4 regions of the Streptomyces sp. NPDC004732 genome follow, and region 1 is predicted to be linked to each of the others. Evidence: riboswitches for the same ligand, from Rfam matches in the RefSeq annotation. Region 1 holds a riboswitch; each other region holds the start of a gene.
What was found. Region 1 has a riboswitch for cobalamin ahead of ABZV77_RS32080 (cobalamin biosynthesis protein). Riboswitches for the same ligand answer to the same signal wherever they lie in the genome.
Positions count from the first base shown of each region.

Region 1 (3,861 bases):
CGCACCGCCCGGCCAAGTTCACTTTCCGTTCACCCGGATTGCCTACGTTCAACATGCCACTGACGTCCAACAGAAGCCTGGGTAAATGGAACACATCACGCTTCTCCTCGGGATCGTGATCGTTACCGCTCTCGTGTTCGATTTCACGAACGGTTTCCACGACACTGCCAACGCGATGGCGACGACCATCTCGACCGGCGCTCTGAAGCCCAAGACGGCGGTGGCCATGTCCGCCGTGCTGAACCTCGTCGGTGCCTTCCTCTCGGTGGAAGTCGCCAAGACGATCTCCGGCGGCATCGTCAATGAGGACGGCCTCAAGACAGAGGTCATCTTTGCCGCGCTCGTCGGCGCGATTCTCTGGAATCTCCTGACCTGGCTGGTGGGCCTGCCCTCCAGTTCCTCCCACGCGCTCTTCGGCGGCCTCATCGGCGCCGCGGTCATGTCGATGGGCTGGTCGTCGATCAACGGCGGCACCGTCGTCACCAAGATCCTGATCCCGGCCGTCGCGGCCCCGCTCGTGGCGGGCATCGCCGCGACGCTGGCCACGCGCCTGACGTACCGCATCGGCCGCAACACGGACCAGAAGTCCACCGCCAAGGGCTACCGCGCGGGTCAGATCGCCTCCGCCGGTCTCGTCTCGCTGGCGCACGGCACGAACGACGCGCAGAAGACCATGGGCATCATCACGCTCGCCCTCATCACGGGCGGCGTCCTGAACCCCGGTGCCAACCCCCCGATGTGGGTCATCGTCTCGGCCGGTATCGCCATCGCGCTCGGTACCTACCTCGGCGGCTGGCGCATCATCCGCACGATGGGCAAGGGCCTGACCGACCTCGCGCCGCAGCAGGGCTTCGCCGCCCAGACCAGCGCCGCGACGGCGATCCTCGCCTCCTCGCACATCGGCTTCTCGCTCTCCACCACCCAGGTCTGCTCCGGCGCCGTGATGGGCGCGGGCCTCGGCCGCAAGGGCGGCGTCGTCCGCTGGTCGACCGCGACCCGGATGTTCGTCGCGTGGGGCCTGACCCTGCCGGCCGCCGGTCTGGTCGGCGCGGGCGCCGAGTTCCTCACCAAGCAAGGCCCCTGGGGCATCGCGGTCACCGCCGCGCTGCTCGTCGGCGGCTCGGCCGTGATCTGGGTGCTCTCGCGGCGCAACGCCATCGACCACACCAACGTCACCGACGACGAGATCCGCCCGGCCGACGAGACCACGGGCGCCGAGCCCGCGGGCGTCGTGACCACTGCGATCGCCGCCGTCACGCCGCCCCCCACGGGCACCCTGGCCGCCTCGACCGTCGCGGACGAGTCCGTCAAGGCCGGAGTCACGGCCCCGACCACAACCACGACCGGCGCCATGGCGGACCCCGCCCGGCCCGCGACGGTGTAAGGACAGATCAGCATGAGCATCGACTGGGCAGCTCTCGGCTCCGTCTTCGGAGTCAGCCTCGCGGTGACGGTGGCCCTGGTGGGCCTGTTCACGCTCGGCATCGTCGGCCTCTCCCAGCAGGACAAGGCGGCCACCGCTACGGCTGGGGGGCGCCCGGCGACGATGGCGCGCACCGGCGCGTACGCCTGCTTCGCGCTGTGCGCGGCGGCCGTGGCGTACGGGATCTATCTGATCGTCGCCTGACGGCAGCCGACCCCCGGTCGGCAACGGCGTTCCCGGATGGGGCGCGGAGCGTACGAAACGCTCCGCGCCCCACTCGTGTGTCGGGACCCCCGTGTGGGCCCCAACACACTCTCCCGCCGCAGGTCAACGGCGAGTTGACGGGCGTTCGGGGACCGTGGTGGACTGCCGGGGCCAACTACGGCGGCAGAAGAGGAAGCCGGTGCGAATCCGGCGCGGTCCCGCCACTGTCACCGGGGAGAACCCTCCCCGTGAGCCAGGAACTCTCGCCACCGATCACGTCGAACCAGGGCGCGGACACCCTGAGTGAGGACATATCGCCATGCGCGGCCGCCCGGTGCCGGTTCCCTCCCTGAGTACGAGTCCTCTCCTCAGCGCGACGGCGGGCTGAGCCCATGAGTGCCGATCGCGACTTCGCGTACGGCGCCGCCGCCGGATTCCTCGGTGACCTGCTGCTCGGCGATCCCCGCAGGGGCCACCCGGTCGCCGCGTTCGGGCGGGCGGCGGGCGCCGTCGAGCGGGTGCTGTGGCGGGACCACCGCGGGTGGGGCGCGCTGCACACCCTGGTCTGCGCCGGGGGCGCGGCGGGTGCCGCCGCGCTCACTTCCGCTCTCGTACGCCGCTCAAGCGCGAAGCGTGCCGGATCCGTGGCGCTGACCGCCGCCGCGACCTGGGCCGTGCTCGGCGGGACCTCGCTCGGACGCGAGGCGCGGGCCGTCGGCGGGGCGCTGGAGGCCGGTGACATCGAGGTCGCCAGGGAGCGGCTGCCCCATCTGTGCGGGCGGGACCCGCAGGCGCTGGACGCCGACGGCATCGCGCGGGCCGTCGTGGAGTCCGTCGCGGAGAACACCTCAGACGCCGTGGTGGGAGCGCTCGTGTGGGGCGCCGTCGGCGGGGTGCCGGGACTCGTCGCCTTCCGTGCCGTGAACACCCTCGACGCGATGGTCGGGCACAAGTCCGCGCGCTACCGGCGCTACGGATGGGCCTCGGCGCGGCTCGACGACGTCTTCGGCTGGCCCGGCGCGCGGCTCACCGCCGCGCTGGCCGTGCTCGCTGGGGACTCGCCCTCGGGGGCGGTGCGGGCATGGCGTTCCGATGCCGCGAAACACCCGAGTCCCAACGCGGGGCCCGTCGAGGCCGCCTTCGCGGGGGCTTTGGGCGTACGCCTCGGGGGGACCCTCTCGTACGCGGGACGGGTCGAGCACCGGCCCGTGCTCAACGCGGACGGGCACGACGTGCGCGTGGCGGACATCGAGCGGGCGGTGAAGCTCTCCCGGCGCGTGGGCCTGCTGGCCCTCGGCGTCGCGGCCGCCGCCCGGCTGACGTCCGGCAGGTCCAGCAGATCCAGTAAGCCAGGGAGAGCCTCGTGAGCGGTGGACTGCTCGTCGCCGGAACCACCTCGGACGCCGGGAAGAGCGTCGTCACCGCGGGCATCTGCCGGTGGCTGACCCGCAAGGGTGTCTCCGTCGCGCCCTTCAAGGCGCAGAACATGTCCCTCAACTCCTTCGTCACCCGCGAAGGCGCCGAGATCGGGCGGGCGCAGGCCATGCAGGCGCAGGCCGCCCGCGTCGAGCCGACCGCGCTGATGAACCCCGTGCTGCTCAAGCCGGGCGGCGACCGCTCCAGCCAGGTCGTCCTGATGGGCAAACCGGTCGGCGAGATGAGCGCGCGCGGCTACCACGGGGGGCGCCAGGCGGCGCTGCTCGACACCGTCGTGGGTTGCCTGGAGGAGCTCCGGTCCACCTACGACGCCGTGATCTGCGAGGGCGCAGGCAGCCCCGCCGAGATCAACCTGCGGCGCACCGACATCGTGAACATGGGCATAGCGCGCGCCGCCCGCTTTCCCGTCCTGGTGGTCGGGGACATCGACAGGGGCGGGGTGTTCGCGTCGTTCTTCGGGACGACGGCGCTGCTCAGCGCCGAGGACCAGGAGCTGGTCGCCGGATACCTGGTCAACAAGTTCCGCGGCGACGTCTCCCTCCTCGAACCCGGCCTCGACATGCTGCTCGACCTCACCGGGCGGCGCACGTACGGCGTGCTGCCGTTCCAGCACGGGCTCGGCATCGACGAGGAGGACGGCCTGCGGGTGTCCCTGCGGGGCGCCGTCCGGGAGTCCGTGGTGGCCCCGCCGGTCGGCGAGGACGTGCTGCGGGTCGCCGTCTGCGCCGTGCCGCTGATGTCCAACTTCACGGACGTGGACGCGCTGGCCGCGGAGCCCGGCGTCGTCGTGCGGTTCG
Region 1 covers NZ_JBEXJR010000011.1:340,072-343,932, reverse strand. The annotation lists gene ABZV77_RS32090 (inorganic phosphate transporter) at 86-1,384, shown strand; gene ABZV77_RS32085 (hypothetical protein) at 1,397-1,627, shown strand; cobalamin riboswitch at 1,777-1,910, shown strand; gene ABZV77_RS32080 (cobalamin biosynthesis protein) at 2,020-2,994, shown strand; gene ABZV77_RS32075 (cobyric acid synthase) at 2,991-3,861, shown strand, end outside.

Region 2 (3,861 bases), on a different contig from region 1:
CTGGCCCCGCAGTGGCTGCGCACCTCCCTGCACGACCGCGCCGCCGAGATCGCCGCACTCTATGGACCGAGCTGAACCGGCACGGGATCGTGCTGGCCCAGGAGGCCGCCAGGACGCAGAAGCACGACTCCATCGGGACCGAGCACCTCCTGCGCAGTCTCGGCTTCACGTCCGCCGAGTTGTACGAGACGGTCACGACGGCGATCACCGAACGGCTCACCGCAGACGACGAGCAGTAAACGGCGAGCAGTAAACGACGAGCAGTGGTCGACGGGTGTGATCAAGTAGGGCGCACAGGCCGTCTGAGTACTCGTACTCATGATCCGCACCCCACCGCTCGCGCAAGCTGGACGCACAGGTCGATGAGAGGAAAGAACTGTGCTCAGCAGCATCCGAGTTCGCCCGGCGTCCCGCGTCTCCGGTGGCCGGTCGGCGCGATCCCTCGTGGGGCTCGCGCTGGCGGGAGCGGCGGCGGCCGCGGCGCTGACCGGCTGTTCCATGGAGGACGCGACCTGCGGTGGCGGCGAGTATCCCGTTCTGCGGGTGGGCAGCAGCGGGTCCGCATGCCAGCCCGACGGGGAAGAGCCGCCGAAGGGCTATGCCCGCTACCCGGAGGGGAAGGTCCCCGAGCACGTCGGGGACAAGTGGGACACGTACTGGAGCGATCACACGCTCGACGAGAACGGGAAGATCATCAAGCTGAAGGGCGGTCAGTGAGCGTCGCGCAGGCCGCCTTCGCGACGAAACCGCCGCCGTCGCCGAAAGGTGGGGGTGGACTTACTAGGACGTCCAACTATATCTTCGTGACCATAGCCCGCGGTGCAGGGAAGCCGGTGTGAATCCGGCGCGGTCCCGCCACTGTGACCGGGGAGTGCGTTCTCGCCGAGCGATACGCCACTGACGGAGAAGTTCCGTCGGGAAGGCGGGAGAGCGCGCGCTGATCCGGGAGTCAGGATACCGGCCGTGGGGTGTTCCGTGTTGTCCACGAGGATGGAGCAGACACGCATGGCACCGGTCCGTACCCACGACCCAGGTGAACCGGCGAAGCGAGCGACGGCCCCGGCCGGCGCTCGACTCCACGACGGCTCTTAGGCCTTCGCGTCCCACGACAGAACCGCCCGCCCACCTCACCCGGTGGCGCCGTCGGCCTGCCGTGCCATCCCCGGACTCACCTGACGAGAGCAGGCTCTCATGGTCCGTGAACTGACACATTTCATCGGCGGCAAGCACGTCCCCGGGACGTCGGGGCTCTTCGCCGACGTGTACGACCCCAACTCCGGCTCCGTACAAGCCCAGGTGCCGCTCGCCGGGCGGGCGGAAACGACCGCGGCGATCGCCGATGCCGAGTCCGCCCAGCGCGAATGGGGCGAGTGGAATCCGCAGCGGCGCGCCCGCGTGATGCTGCGGTTCCTGCAACTCGTCGAAGGGGAGCGGGAGTCGCTGGCCCGGACGCTCTCCGGCGAGCACGGGAAGACCGTCGCCGACGCCCACGGCGACCTGCAACGCGGTCTTGAGGTGGTGGAGTTCGCCGCGGGCATCCCGCACCTGCAGAAGGGGGAGTTCACCGACAACGCAGGCACCGGCATCGACGTGCACTCCCTGCGGGTACCGCTCGGCGTCACCGCGGGCATCACCCCGTTCAACTTCCCCGCGATGATCCCGCTGTGGAAGGCGGCCCCTGCGCTGGCCTGCGGCAACTCCTTCATCCTCAAGCCGTCCGAACGCGCGCCCTCCGTGCCGCTCCGGCTCGCCGAGCTGTTCCTGGAGGCGGGCCTGCCGCCCGGTGTCCTGAACGTCGTCAACGGCGGCAAGGAGGCGGTGGACACCCTCCTGGAGGACTCGCGCGTCCAGGCGCTCGGCTTCGTCGGGTCCACCCAGATCGCCGCGCACATCTACGCCACCGCCGCCGCGCACGGCAAGCGCGCCCAGTGCTTCGGCGGCGCCAAGAACCACATGATTGTGATGCCGGACGCCGACCTCGACCAGGCCGTGGACGCCCTCATCGGCGCCGGGTACGGCTCGGCGGGGGAGCGCTGCATGGCCATCGCGGTCGCCGTCCCCGTCGGCGAGGAGACCGCCGACGCGCTTGTCACCCGGCTCAAGGAACGCGTCGCCGAGCTGCGCATCGGACGGTCCGACGACCCGGAGGCCGACTTCGGGCCGCTGGTGAGCCGGGACGCCCTCGACCGGGTCCGCCGCTACGTGGACATCGGCGTCAACGAAGGCGCCGAACTCGTCGTGGACGGACGCGACTTCACCCTGCCCGGACACGAGAACGGCTTCTTCGCCGGAGCCACCCTCTTCGACCGCGTCTCGCCGCGCATGCGGATCTACCGCGAGGAGATCTTCGGCCCGGTGCTGTGCGTGGCCCGCGCCGCGGACTACGAGGCAGCCCTGCGCCTGCCCAGCGAACACCCCTACGGCAACGGCGTCGCGATCTTCACCAGGGACGGCGACACCGCCCGCGACTTCACCCGCCGCGTCGGCGCGGGCATGGTCGGCGTCAACGTGCCGATCCCCGTCCCGGTGGCGTACCACACCTTCGGCGGCTGGAAGCGGTCCGGCTTCGGCGACCTGAACCAGCACGGCCCCGACGCCGTCCGCTTCTACACCCGCACCAAGACCGTCACCTCGCGCTGGCCCTCCGGAGCCAGGGAAGGCGCGAACTTCACCATCCCGACGATGGGATGACGGCGATGACCACGATGGCCACGGCCCTCACCAAGGACCAGCTCGCACTGGCCGAGGTGACGCTCGACTTCGCCGAGGAACACCTCGCACCGCACGCCGTCGCATGGGACCGCGACAAGCACTTCCCCGTGGACGTGCTCCGCAAGGCCGCCGAACTGGGCCTCGGCGGTGTCTACGTACGCGAGGAGCACGGCGGTTCGGGCCTGAGTCGCACCGACGGGACCCTCGTCTTCGAGGCCCTCGCCACCGGCTGCCCCTCCATCGCCGGATACCTCTCCATCCACAACATGGTCGCCTGGATGATCGACCGGTACGGCGACGAGCACCAGCGCGCCCGCTGGCTGCCGGACCTGTGCAGCGCCGCGTCACTGGGCAGCTACTGCCTCACCGAGCCGGGCGCAGGATCGGACGCCGCGGCCCTGACGACCCGCGCCGAACGCGACGGTGACGCGTACGTCCTGACCGGCGTCAAGCAGTTCATCTCCGGAGCGGGCACCTCGAACGTGTACGTCGTCATGGCGCGCACCGGCGAGGAAGGGCCCGGCGGCATCTCCGCGTTCGTCGTCGAACGGGACGACTCCGGCCTCACCTTCGGCCCCGACGAACGGAAGATGGGCTGGAACGCCCAGCCCACCCGCCAAGTGCTCCTCGACGGCGTGCGCATACCGGCCGACCGCCGCCTCGGGGACGAGGGAGCGGGCTTCCGCATCGCCATGACCGGCCTCAACGGCGGACGGCTCGGCATCGCGGCCTGCTCCCTGGGCGGCGCCCAGAGCGCACTGCACCGCAGCGTGGCCTACCTCGCCGACCGTGAGGCGTTCGGCGCGTCCCTCCTGGACGCACAGGCGCTGCGGTTCCGGCTCGCCGACATGGCCACCGAGCTGTCCGCCGCCCGCGCCCTGGTGCGCCAGGCCGCCGACGCGCTCGACCGGGACGACCCGCGCGCCCCGCAGCTGTGCGCCATGGCCAAGCGCTTCGCCACCGACACCGGCTACTCCGTGGCCGACCGGGCACTCCAACTGCACGGCGGATACGGCTACTTGAGCGAGTACGGCATCGAAAAGATCGTCCGGGACCTGCGGGTCCACCAGATCCTGGAAGGAACCAACGAGATCATGCGCCTGATCGTGGCCCGCGGACTGACCGAGGCCGTCCGATGACGGCGGCGGA
Region 2 covers NZ_JBEXJR010000004.1:307,483-311,343, forward strand. The annotation lists gene ABZV77_RS13640 (WYL domain-containing protein) at 1-75, shown strand, start outside; gene ABZV77_RS13645 (Clp protease N-terminal domain-containing protein) at 90-239, shown strand; gene ABZV77_RS13650 (hypothetical protein) at 445-717, shown strand; cobalamin riboswitch at 794-981, shown strand; gene ABZV77_RS13655 (CoA-acylating methylmalonate-semialdehyde dehydrogenase) at 1,192-2,691, shown strand; gene ABZV77_RS13660 (acyl-CoA dehydrogenase family protein) at 2,697-3,851, shown strand; gene ABZV77_RS13665 (enoyl-CoA hydratase/isomerase family protein) at 3,848-3,861, shown strand, end outside.
Region 2: it holds a riboswitch for cobalamin, as region 1 does, so the genes downstream of both, ABZV77_RS13655 (CoA-acylating methylmalonate-semialdehyde dehydrogenase) here and ABZV77_RS32080 (cobalamin biosynthesis protein) in region 1, are expected to answer to the same signal.

Region 3 (3,861 bases), on a different contig from region 1:
GGCTCGAGGTGAGCGACGAAGACGACGCCGATCTGCTCTACCGGCTGCCGGATTCCGACCCCCGCAAGCCGATGGTGATGGCCTATCTCTGGCTCGGCGGACTGCAGGAAACGCTGGTCGGGACGTTGCTGGACTGATTCCGGGCAGGAATCCGTGCAGAATGCAGCGAAATTTGTTGTAGTAGACAGGTTCCATCCGCTCCGCGGGTGGTTCGCTCAGCGGAGCCTCAAATCCGGATAACGATCCCGTCAAGTCATTGCCCGACTTTGCGGTGTCAAGGGCGCTTTGTCCGCTTCTCCTTGTGGTGTGCACCACAAGTGGCTCATTCCCTCACTGTTGCCACCGTGATAAATCTTCACGACCGCTCGGCGACGCCACCCATGTCGCCGAGGGCGCTTCAGCCGGCAGACCGCCGGTAGCACTCCATCCATATCCGGGGGGATCAGGACCTGATCCGCAGCCACAACGCAGATGTGCGGGCGCGGATCAGCATGGAGAAAGGCGTCACCATGACCTCAGTGCAGGTCGAAGAGCACCACGACGGGCACGACGGCAATGGGGTCGTGCACGGCTCGTCCGGCGAGGGCGAGGGATACCAGCGCGGGCTCGGAGCCCGGCAGATCCAGATGATCGCGATCGGCGGTGCCATCGGCACCGGCCTGTTCCTCGGCGCGGGCAAGGCCATCCACAAGGCCGGACCGAGCCTCATCCTGGCGTACGCCATCGCGGGCCTCGTCATCTTCTTCATCATGCGGGCGCTCGGCGAGCTCCTCATGTACCGGCCCGTGTCCGGCTCCTTCTCGGAGTACGCACGCGAGTTCATGGGCCCGTTCTTCGGATTCGTGACCGGCTGGACGTACTGGCTCTTCTGGGTCGTCACCGGCATCACCGAAGTGACCGCGGCCGCCCAGTACATGCAGTACTGGACCCACGACTCATTCCCGCAATGGGCCTACGCGCTGGTCTTCACCGTCATCCTGTACGGCGCGAACCTCATCTCCGTGAAGCTCTTCGGTGAGCTCGAGTTCTGGTTCTCGATGGTCAAGGTCACCGCCATCATCGGCATGATCCTGATCTGCGTCGGCATCCTCACCATCGGCTTCTCCGACGCCGGTGACACCGCCACCGTGGCCCACCTGTGGAACCAGGGCGGTTTCTTCCCCAACGGCATCGGCTCCACGCTGATGACCCTGCAGATCGTGATGTTCGCCTTCCTCGCCGTCGAGCTGGTCGGCGTCACCGCGGGCGAGTCCAAGGACCCGAAGACCGTCCTGCCCAAGGCCATCAACACCGTGCCGTGGCGCATCGCCGTCTTCTACGTCGGCGCGCTCATCATGATCCTGTCGGTCGTCCCGTGGACCTCCTTCAAGCCCGGCGTCTCGCCGTTCGTCGCGGCCTTCGAGGAGATGGGTCTCGGCGTCGGCGCCGCGATCGTGAACTTCGTGGTCCTCACCGCCGCGCTCTCCTCCTGCAACTCCGGCATGTACTCCACCGGACGCATGCTGCGCGACCTGGCGATGAACGGCCAGGGCCCCAAGTTCTTCACCAAGCTCACGAAGAACGGCCTGCCGCTGATCGGCACCACGGCCTCCGCCGCGTTCATGCTGGTCGGCGTCTGGATCAACTACCAGTGGCCGGGCGAGGCGTTCAACTACGTCGTCTCCTTCGCGACCATCTCCGGCATGTGGGCCTGGATCATGATCCTGGCCTGCCAGATCCGCTACCGCCGCAAGGCCGACCGCGGCGAGCTGCCGCAGTCCACCTTCCGGGCCCCGGGCGCCCCGTACACCAGCTGGTTCGCCCTGCTCTTCATCGGCATGGTCATCGTGATGATGGGCGTCGACAAGGACGCGCGGATCTCGCTGTACGCCGCTCCGGTCTGGGCCGCGATCCTGACGGTCTCCTACCTGATCCTCAAGAGCCGCAACCCGGAGGCCGCGGCCTTCGACAAGCGCAAGATCGGCGTCTCCGGCGGGGTCTCCTCGGACGACTCCCTCTCCAAGGACTGAGGCTCCCCAAGGCCACTGTCCAGCATTCGGGCCCGCGCGTACCACACTTCGGTACGCGCGGGCCCCTCTGCTTATCCTGGCTGCCATGCTGACCATCACCCAGGCCCTCCACGACCAGATCGTCGCGCACGCGCGCCAGGACCACCCCGACGAGGCGTGCGGCGTGGTCGCGGGCCCGGAGGGCACCGGACGTCCCGAGCGGTTCATCCCGATGCTGAACGCCGCCCGCTCGCCCACGTTCTACGAGTTCGACTCGGGTGACCTGCTCAAGCTCTACCGCGAGATGGACGACCGCGACGAGGAGCCGGTGATCGTCTACCACTCGCACACCGCCACCGAGGCGTACCCCTCGCGCACCGACATCACCTACGCCAACGAGCCCGGCGCGCACTACGTCCTGGTCTCCACGGCGGACACCGACGACGCGGGCCCCTTCCAGTTCCGCTCCTACCGGATCGTGGACGGCGAGGTCGCCGAGGAAGAAGTAAAGGTCGTCGAGGCATACTGAGCTTTACTCAAGAGGGCGGCAGGAGCCAGGAAGCCGGTGCGAAACCGGCACGGTCCCGCCACTGTGACCCCACTCCGAAGCCGGGGCGGGGGAGTCAGGAACTGACCTGCCGTCCTCCTCCATGCAACGCAGGGGACGCGGAAATCCCCTGGAGGAGGCAGTTCAGCCATGTCCCGCCACACCGGCATACGCGCGCTCGCCGCGGCCGCACTGCTCGTCCCGCTCGCCGCGTGCTCCTCGTCTGACTCGGGCGATGCGGGCGGTGACGGGAAGACCGCGGCCAAGGCCGCCGGATTTCCGTACACCGTCACCAACTGCGGTGTGAAGACGACGTACGACGCACCCCCGAAGCGCGCCGTCACCATGAACCAGCACGCCACCGAAGTGATGCTGGAACTCGGCCTCAAGGACCACCTCGCGGGCACGGCGTACCTCGACGACAAGGTCCTGCCGCAGTATGAGAAGGCGTACGACTCCATCCCCGTCGTCGCCAAGGAGTACCCCTCCTACGAGAAGCTGCTCGCCGCCAACCCCGACTACGTGTACGGCGGATACGCGAGCGCCTTCCTCGCGGGCGACGGCCGCAGCCGCTCCGCGCTCGCCAAGTCCGGCATCGAGAGCCGCCTCAACGTCGAGGGCTGCGCGAAGCGGCCCGTCTCCATGGATGACGTCTACCGCGAGGTCCGCGAGGTCGGCTCCACCTTCGGGGTGCGGGCCCGCGCGGACAAGTGGGTGAGCGGCGCACAGCGCGAACTCGCCGCCACCGCCGAGAAGTCGAAGGGCAAGAAGCCCCGCTCCGTCTTCGTCTACGACAGCGGCGACAAGACCGCGTTCACCGCGGGCGGCCGCGGCATCGGCAACGACATCATCAAGCGGGCGGGCGGCCGCAACGTCTTCGCCGACGTGGACAAGTCCTTCAGCGACGCGTCCTGGGAGTCCGTCGTGAAGAACAGGCCCGAGACGATCCTGATCCTCGACTACGGCGCCACGACCGTCGCCCAGAAGAAGAAGCGCCTCCTCGACGACCCGGCCCTCCAGGACGTCCCCGCCGTCAAGAACAAGAGCTTCGCGGTGCTGCCGCTCTCGGACATGGTCACCGGAGTACGAGCACCCGAGGCGGTGAGGAAGCTGGCGGCGCAGCTGTGAGCGCGCAGAGAGTGCGGGAGATCCAGCCCGTCCGGCGTTTGAGGACGAGCCCGAAGGGCGATCGGCGGAGCTCAGGGGGGCGGCGCCTCGCCGTCCTGACGGTGCTCACCGTCGCCCTCGCCGCCGCGACGCTCGCCGGGCTCGCCCTGGGCTCCGTCAGGATCCCGACGGCCCAGGTCGTCGAGATCCTGACGGGAA
Region 3 covers NZ_JBEXJR010000012.1:241,536-245,396, reverse strand. The annotation lists gene ABZV77_RS33320 (DUF2017 domain-containing protein) at 1-137, shown strand, start outside; gene ABZV77_RS33315 (amino acid permease) at 510-2,009, shown strand; gene ABZV77_RS33310 (M67 family metallopeptidase) at 2,095-2,517, shown strand; cobalamin riboswitch at 2,514-2,642, shown strand; gene ABZV77_RS33305 (ABC transporter substrate-binding protein) at 2,686-3,663, shown strand; gene ABZV77_RS33300 (iron ABC transporter permease) at 3,702-3,861, shown strand, end outside.
Region 3: it holds a riboswitch for cobalamin, as region 1 does, so the genes downstream of both, ABZV77_RS33305 (ABC transporter substrate-binding protein) here and ABZV77_RS32080 (cobalamin biosynthesis protein) in region 1, are expected to answer to the same signal.

Region 4 (3,861 bases), on a different contig from region 1:
CCCTGGCCGCCGCCCACGCCGCCCACCCCGGCTCCGCGACCTTCGCCTACGAGTTCGCCTGGCGTTCGCACGCCCTGGACGGAGAACTCGGCGCCACGCACGCGGTCGAGCTGCCCTTCGTCTTCGATCTCACGCATCTGCCGCAACTGCACGGCCCCGCCGCCCTGCTCGGCCCGGACAAGCCCCCGGCGGATCTCGCGGACCGCATGCACCAGACCTGGATCCGGTTCGCCACTACCGGCGACCCCGGCTGGGATCCGTACGACACCGAGCGCAGGGCCACGATGCGCATCGACGCGGAGTGGCAGCAGATCGACGACCCGCACGGCCAGGAACGCCAGGCCTGGAGCTGACCCGACGCGCCCTCAGGCAGGGACGAAGACGTCCTCGTGGGCCCCGTCGAGGATGAATCCGTTGTCGAAGCGGACCCGCACGCTCACGCGCGGCCCCCGTTCCTGGAAGGCGGTCCACGCGGGTTCCAGGGAGCCGACCTTCTCTTCGAGCTGCCTCCTGCTCTCCGTGGGCATCTCGCGCCCGAAGGAGTCGAGCAGCGACTTGAGCCGCTCGTACTCGCGCACGTCGTCGCTCTCGTCCTGGTGGCCGACCACCTGCTCGACGGTCCCGCCGGTGCCCGCCGCCAGGGACAGGAACCCGACGACGACGCCCGCCACCTCGGCCGAATCGCTCAGCCGGGTGTCCTCCGCAAGGACCACCCGCTGGCCTTCCTTCAGAGTCATCTGCTCCCCATCTCCCCTGCGTCCGCGCGGTGCAGGAACGCCTCGACGAGGCGGTCGGTGAAAGCCTGGTCGACGGGTTCCGCCGTCACCAGGACACGGTGGTAGACCGGCCCCACGAGCTGGTCGATCTCCGCAGCCATGTCGAGCCCGGCGGCGAGCTGGCCGCGTTCCACCGCGCGTTCCAGCGGGAGCCGGTCGCGTCGGCGCTGTTCGTCGAGGTACCCGGACCGCAGGGCGGCGGCGAACGCGGGATCGTGCTGGGCGTGCCCGATGAGGGCCTTGAAGACGGCGCCCGCGTCGGACCGGGTGAGGAACAGGGCCAGTTGGCGCAGGTGGGCGCGGAGGTCCGGGGCCAGGTCGCCGTGGTCCGGCGGGACCAGGGCCTCGGCCGCGTCCTGGAGGAAGGCGTCCAGGAGGACGTCGGTCTTGGTCTTCCACCAGCGGTAGACGGTCTGCTTGGCGACACCCGCCCGGGCGGCGATGCCCTCGATGGTGACGCCGGTGAAGCCCTTCTCGACCAAGAGGTCGTCGGCCGCCTCAAGCACTGCCTGCCGGGCCTGTTCGCTGCGGCCGTGCCTGTTGCCGTGGTGGCGTGCCGCCGGTTCCGGCCCGGCCGCCGCGGCGGCCGTACTTCCTCGTCCCATGTCTGCCTCCTGGGGTCAGAGTAGGCCAGAACCTCTAGGCGCTACGCAACGGTGCGTCTAGCCTAGGCTCCATGACACCCACCAACACCCTCGAAGATCCCCGCGTCGTCTCCGCCCTCGACCGGATGTTCCGGCACGCCGAGCGGGACGAGGAGACCAGCAGGCGGATCCGGGCGGCGTGGCCCCAGGGTTCCGCGCCCCTCGGCCCGCAGGAGCAGGCCGACGCCAAGGCGGAGGTGTACATGCCGATTTCCGCTCAGGGCGGCCGCCTCCTCTACAACCTGATCAGGGCCACCCGTCCCGCCACCGTCGTCGAGTTCGGCACGTCCTTCGGCATCTCGACGCTCCATCTCGCCGCAGCGGTGCGCGACAACGGGACGGGGCGGGTGATCAGTACGGAACTGAGTGCCGCCAAGGCCGCGGCCGCCCGCCGGACGTTCACCGAGACGGGCCTCGACGACCTGATCACCGTCCTCGAAGGGGACGCCCGCGAGACCCTCGCCGCAGTCGACGGCTCCGCGGACTTCGTCCTCCTCGACGGCTGGAAGGACCTGTGCCTGCCCGTCCTGCGACTCCTCGAACCACGCCTCGCGCCCGGCACCCTCGTCATCGCCGACGACGTCGACCTGGCGGACCTCGCGCCCTACCTCGACTACGTCCGCGACTCCCGGAACGGCTACCAGAGCGTCACATTCCCCGTGGAGGACGGGATGGAGATCAGCTGCCGCCTCTAGGGGCGGGGCGGGCCCAGAGCCGTGGGCCCAAAGTCACTGCCTCAGGGCCGAACGTCACCCAAGATGTTGTGCCCGGCATGTCGCCCATGACACCAGATGTAGTGTTTCGGCAGTCGGTTCGGCGGGCGCTCACGGGCGTCCGCCGAGGCAACTGGGAACCCGGTGCGATTCCGGGGCTGCCCCGCAACGGTGAGCGGCCGCACAGCGGCCCGAGCCCGATACCTGCCGACCGCCCCCGCGCACATCGGCGCGGCGGGACTCCTTTCCGTACTGCCTCGTGGGAGGGCCGACGTGACGCAGATCGACGCCGTGGACTCGGTGACCGAATATCTCGACCGCAGCGACTGGCGGGTGAACGCCAACGCGAACCAGGGCTATTCGCTGGGCGGACTGATCCTCAACACCGCAGGGAAGGTCGTCGCCAACTACTGGCTCGACCAGGTGTATCCCGAGGCGGTGGGCCGCGCGCACCGGGAGGGCGACCTCCACATCCACGACCTGGACATGCTGTCCGGCTACTGCGCGGGCTGGTCGCTGCGCACCCTGCTGACCGAGGGCTTCAACGGAGTGCCGGGGCGGGTCGACTCCGCGCCGCCCCGGCACTTCTCCTCCGCCGTCGGCCAGATCGTCAACTTCCTCGGCACCCTGCAGAACGAATGGGCGGGCGCCCAGGCGTTCAGCTCCTTCGACACCTACATGGCCCCTTTCGTACGCCAGGACTCCCTGTCGTACGCGGAGGTCCACCAACACGTGCAGGAGCTGGTGCACAACCTCAACGTCCCGTCCCGCTGGGGCACCCAGACGCCGTTCACCAACCTCACCTTCGACTGGACGTGCCCGCCGGACCTGCGGGACCAGGTGCCGGTCATCGGCGGGCGGGAGGCGGACTTCACGTACGGGGAGCTCCAGGCCGAGATGGACCTGATCAACCGCGCGTACATCGACGTGATGACGGCCGGGGACGCGACGGGGCGGGTGTTCACCTTCCCCATCCCCACCTACAACATCACCGCCGACTTCCCCTGGGAGAGCGAGAACGCCGAGCGGCTGTTCGCCATGACCGCGAAGTACGGGCTGCCGTACTTCCAGAACTTCATCAACTCCGATCTCGCACCGCACCAGATCCGCTCGATGTGCTGCCGCCTCCAGCTGGACCTCACCGAACTGCTCAAGCGCGGCAACGGATTGTTCGGCAGCGCCGAGCAGACCGGCTCGCTGGGCGTCGTCACCCTCAACTGCGCCCGGCTCGGCCACCTGCACGCCGACGACGAGCGCGGCCTCTTCCGCGCCCTCGACCGGCTGCTCGGGCTCGCCAGGGACAGCCTGGAGATCAAGCGCGTCACCGTCCAGGACCTGATCGACGGCGGCCTCTACCCGTACACCAAGCGCTACCTCGGAACCCTGCGCAACCACTTCTCGACGATCGGCGTGAACGGGATCAACGAAATGATCCGGAACTTCACGCATGACGCCCACGACATCACCACCCCCGAAGGGCACGCCCTCGCCGTCCGGCTGCTCACGCACGTACGGGAGCGGATGGTGGAGTTCCAGGAGCGGACGGGCCACCTCTACAACCTGGAGGCCACCCCGGCCGAGGGAACGACCTACCGGTTCGCCAAGGAGGACAGGCGCCGCTTCCCTGGCATCCTGCAGGCCGGCACGGACGACCGGCCCTACTACACCAACTCCTCGCAGCTGCCCGTCGGATGGACCGACGACCCGTTCCTGGCCCTGGAGATGCAG
Region 4 covers NZ_JBEXJR010000004.1:613,180-617,040, forward strand. The annotation lists gene ABZV77_RS15065 (carboxylesterase family protein) at 1-353, shown strand, start outside; gene ABZV77_RS15070 (hypothetical protein) at 366-737, opposite strand; gene ABZV77_RS15075 (TetR/AcrR family transcriptional regulator) at 734-1,381, opposite strand; gene ABZV77_RS15080 (class I SAM-dependent methyltransferase) at 1,453-2,115, shown strand; cobalamin riboswitch at 2,213-2,360, shown strand; gene ABZV77_RS15085 (ribonucleoside triphosphate reductase) at 2,407-3,861, shown strand, end outside.
Region 4: it holds a riboswitch for cobalamin, as region 1 does, so the genes downstream of both, ABZV77_RS15085 (ribonucleoside triphosphate reductase) here and ABZV77_RS32080 (cobalamin biosynthesis protein) in region 1, are expected to answer to the same signal.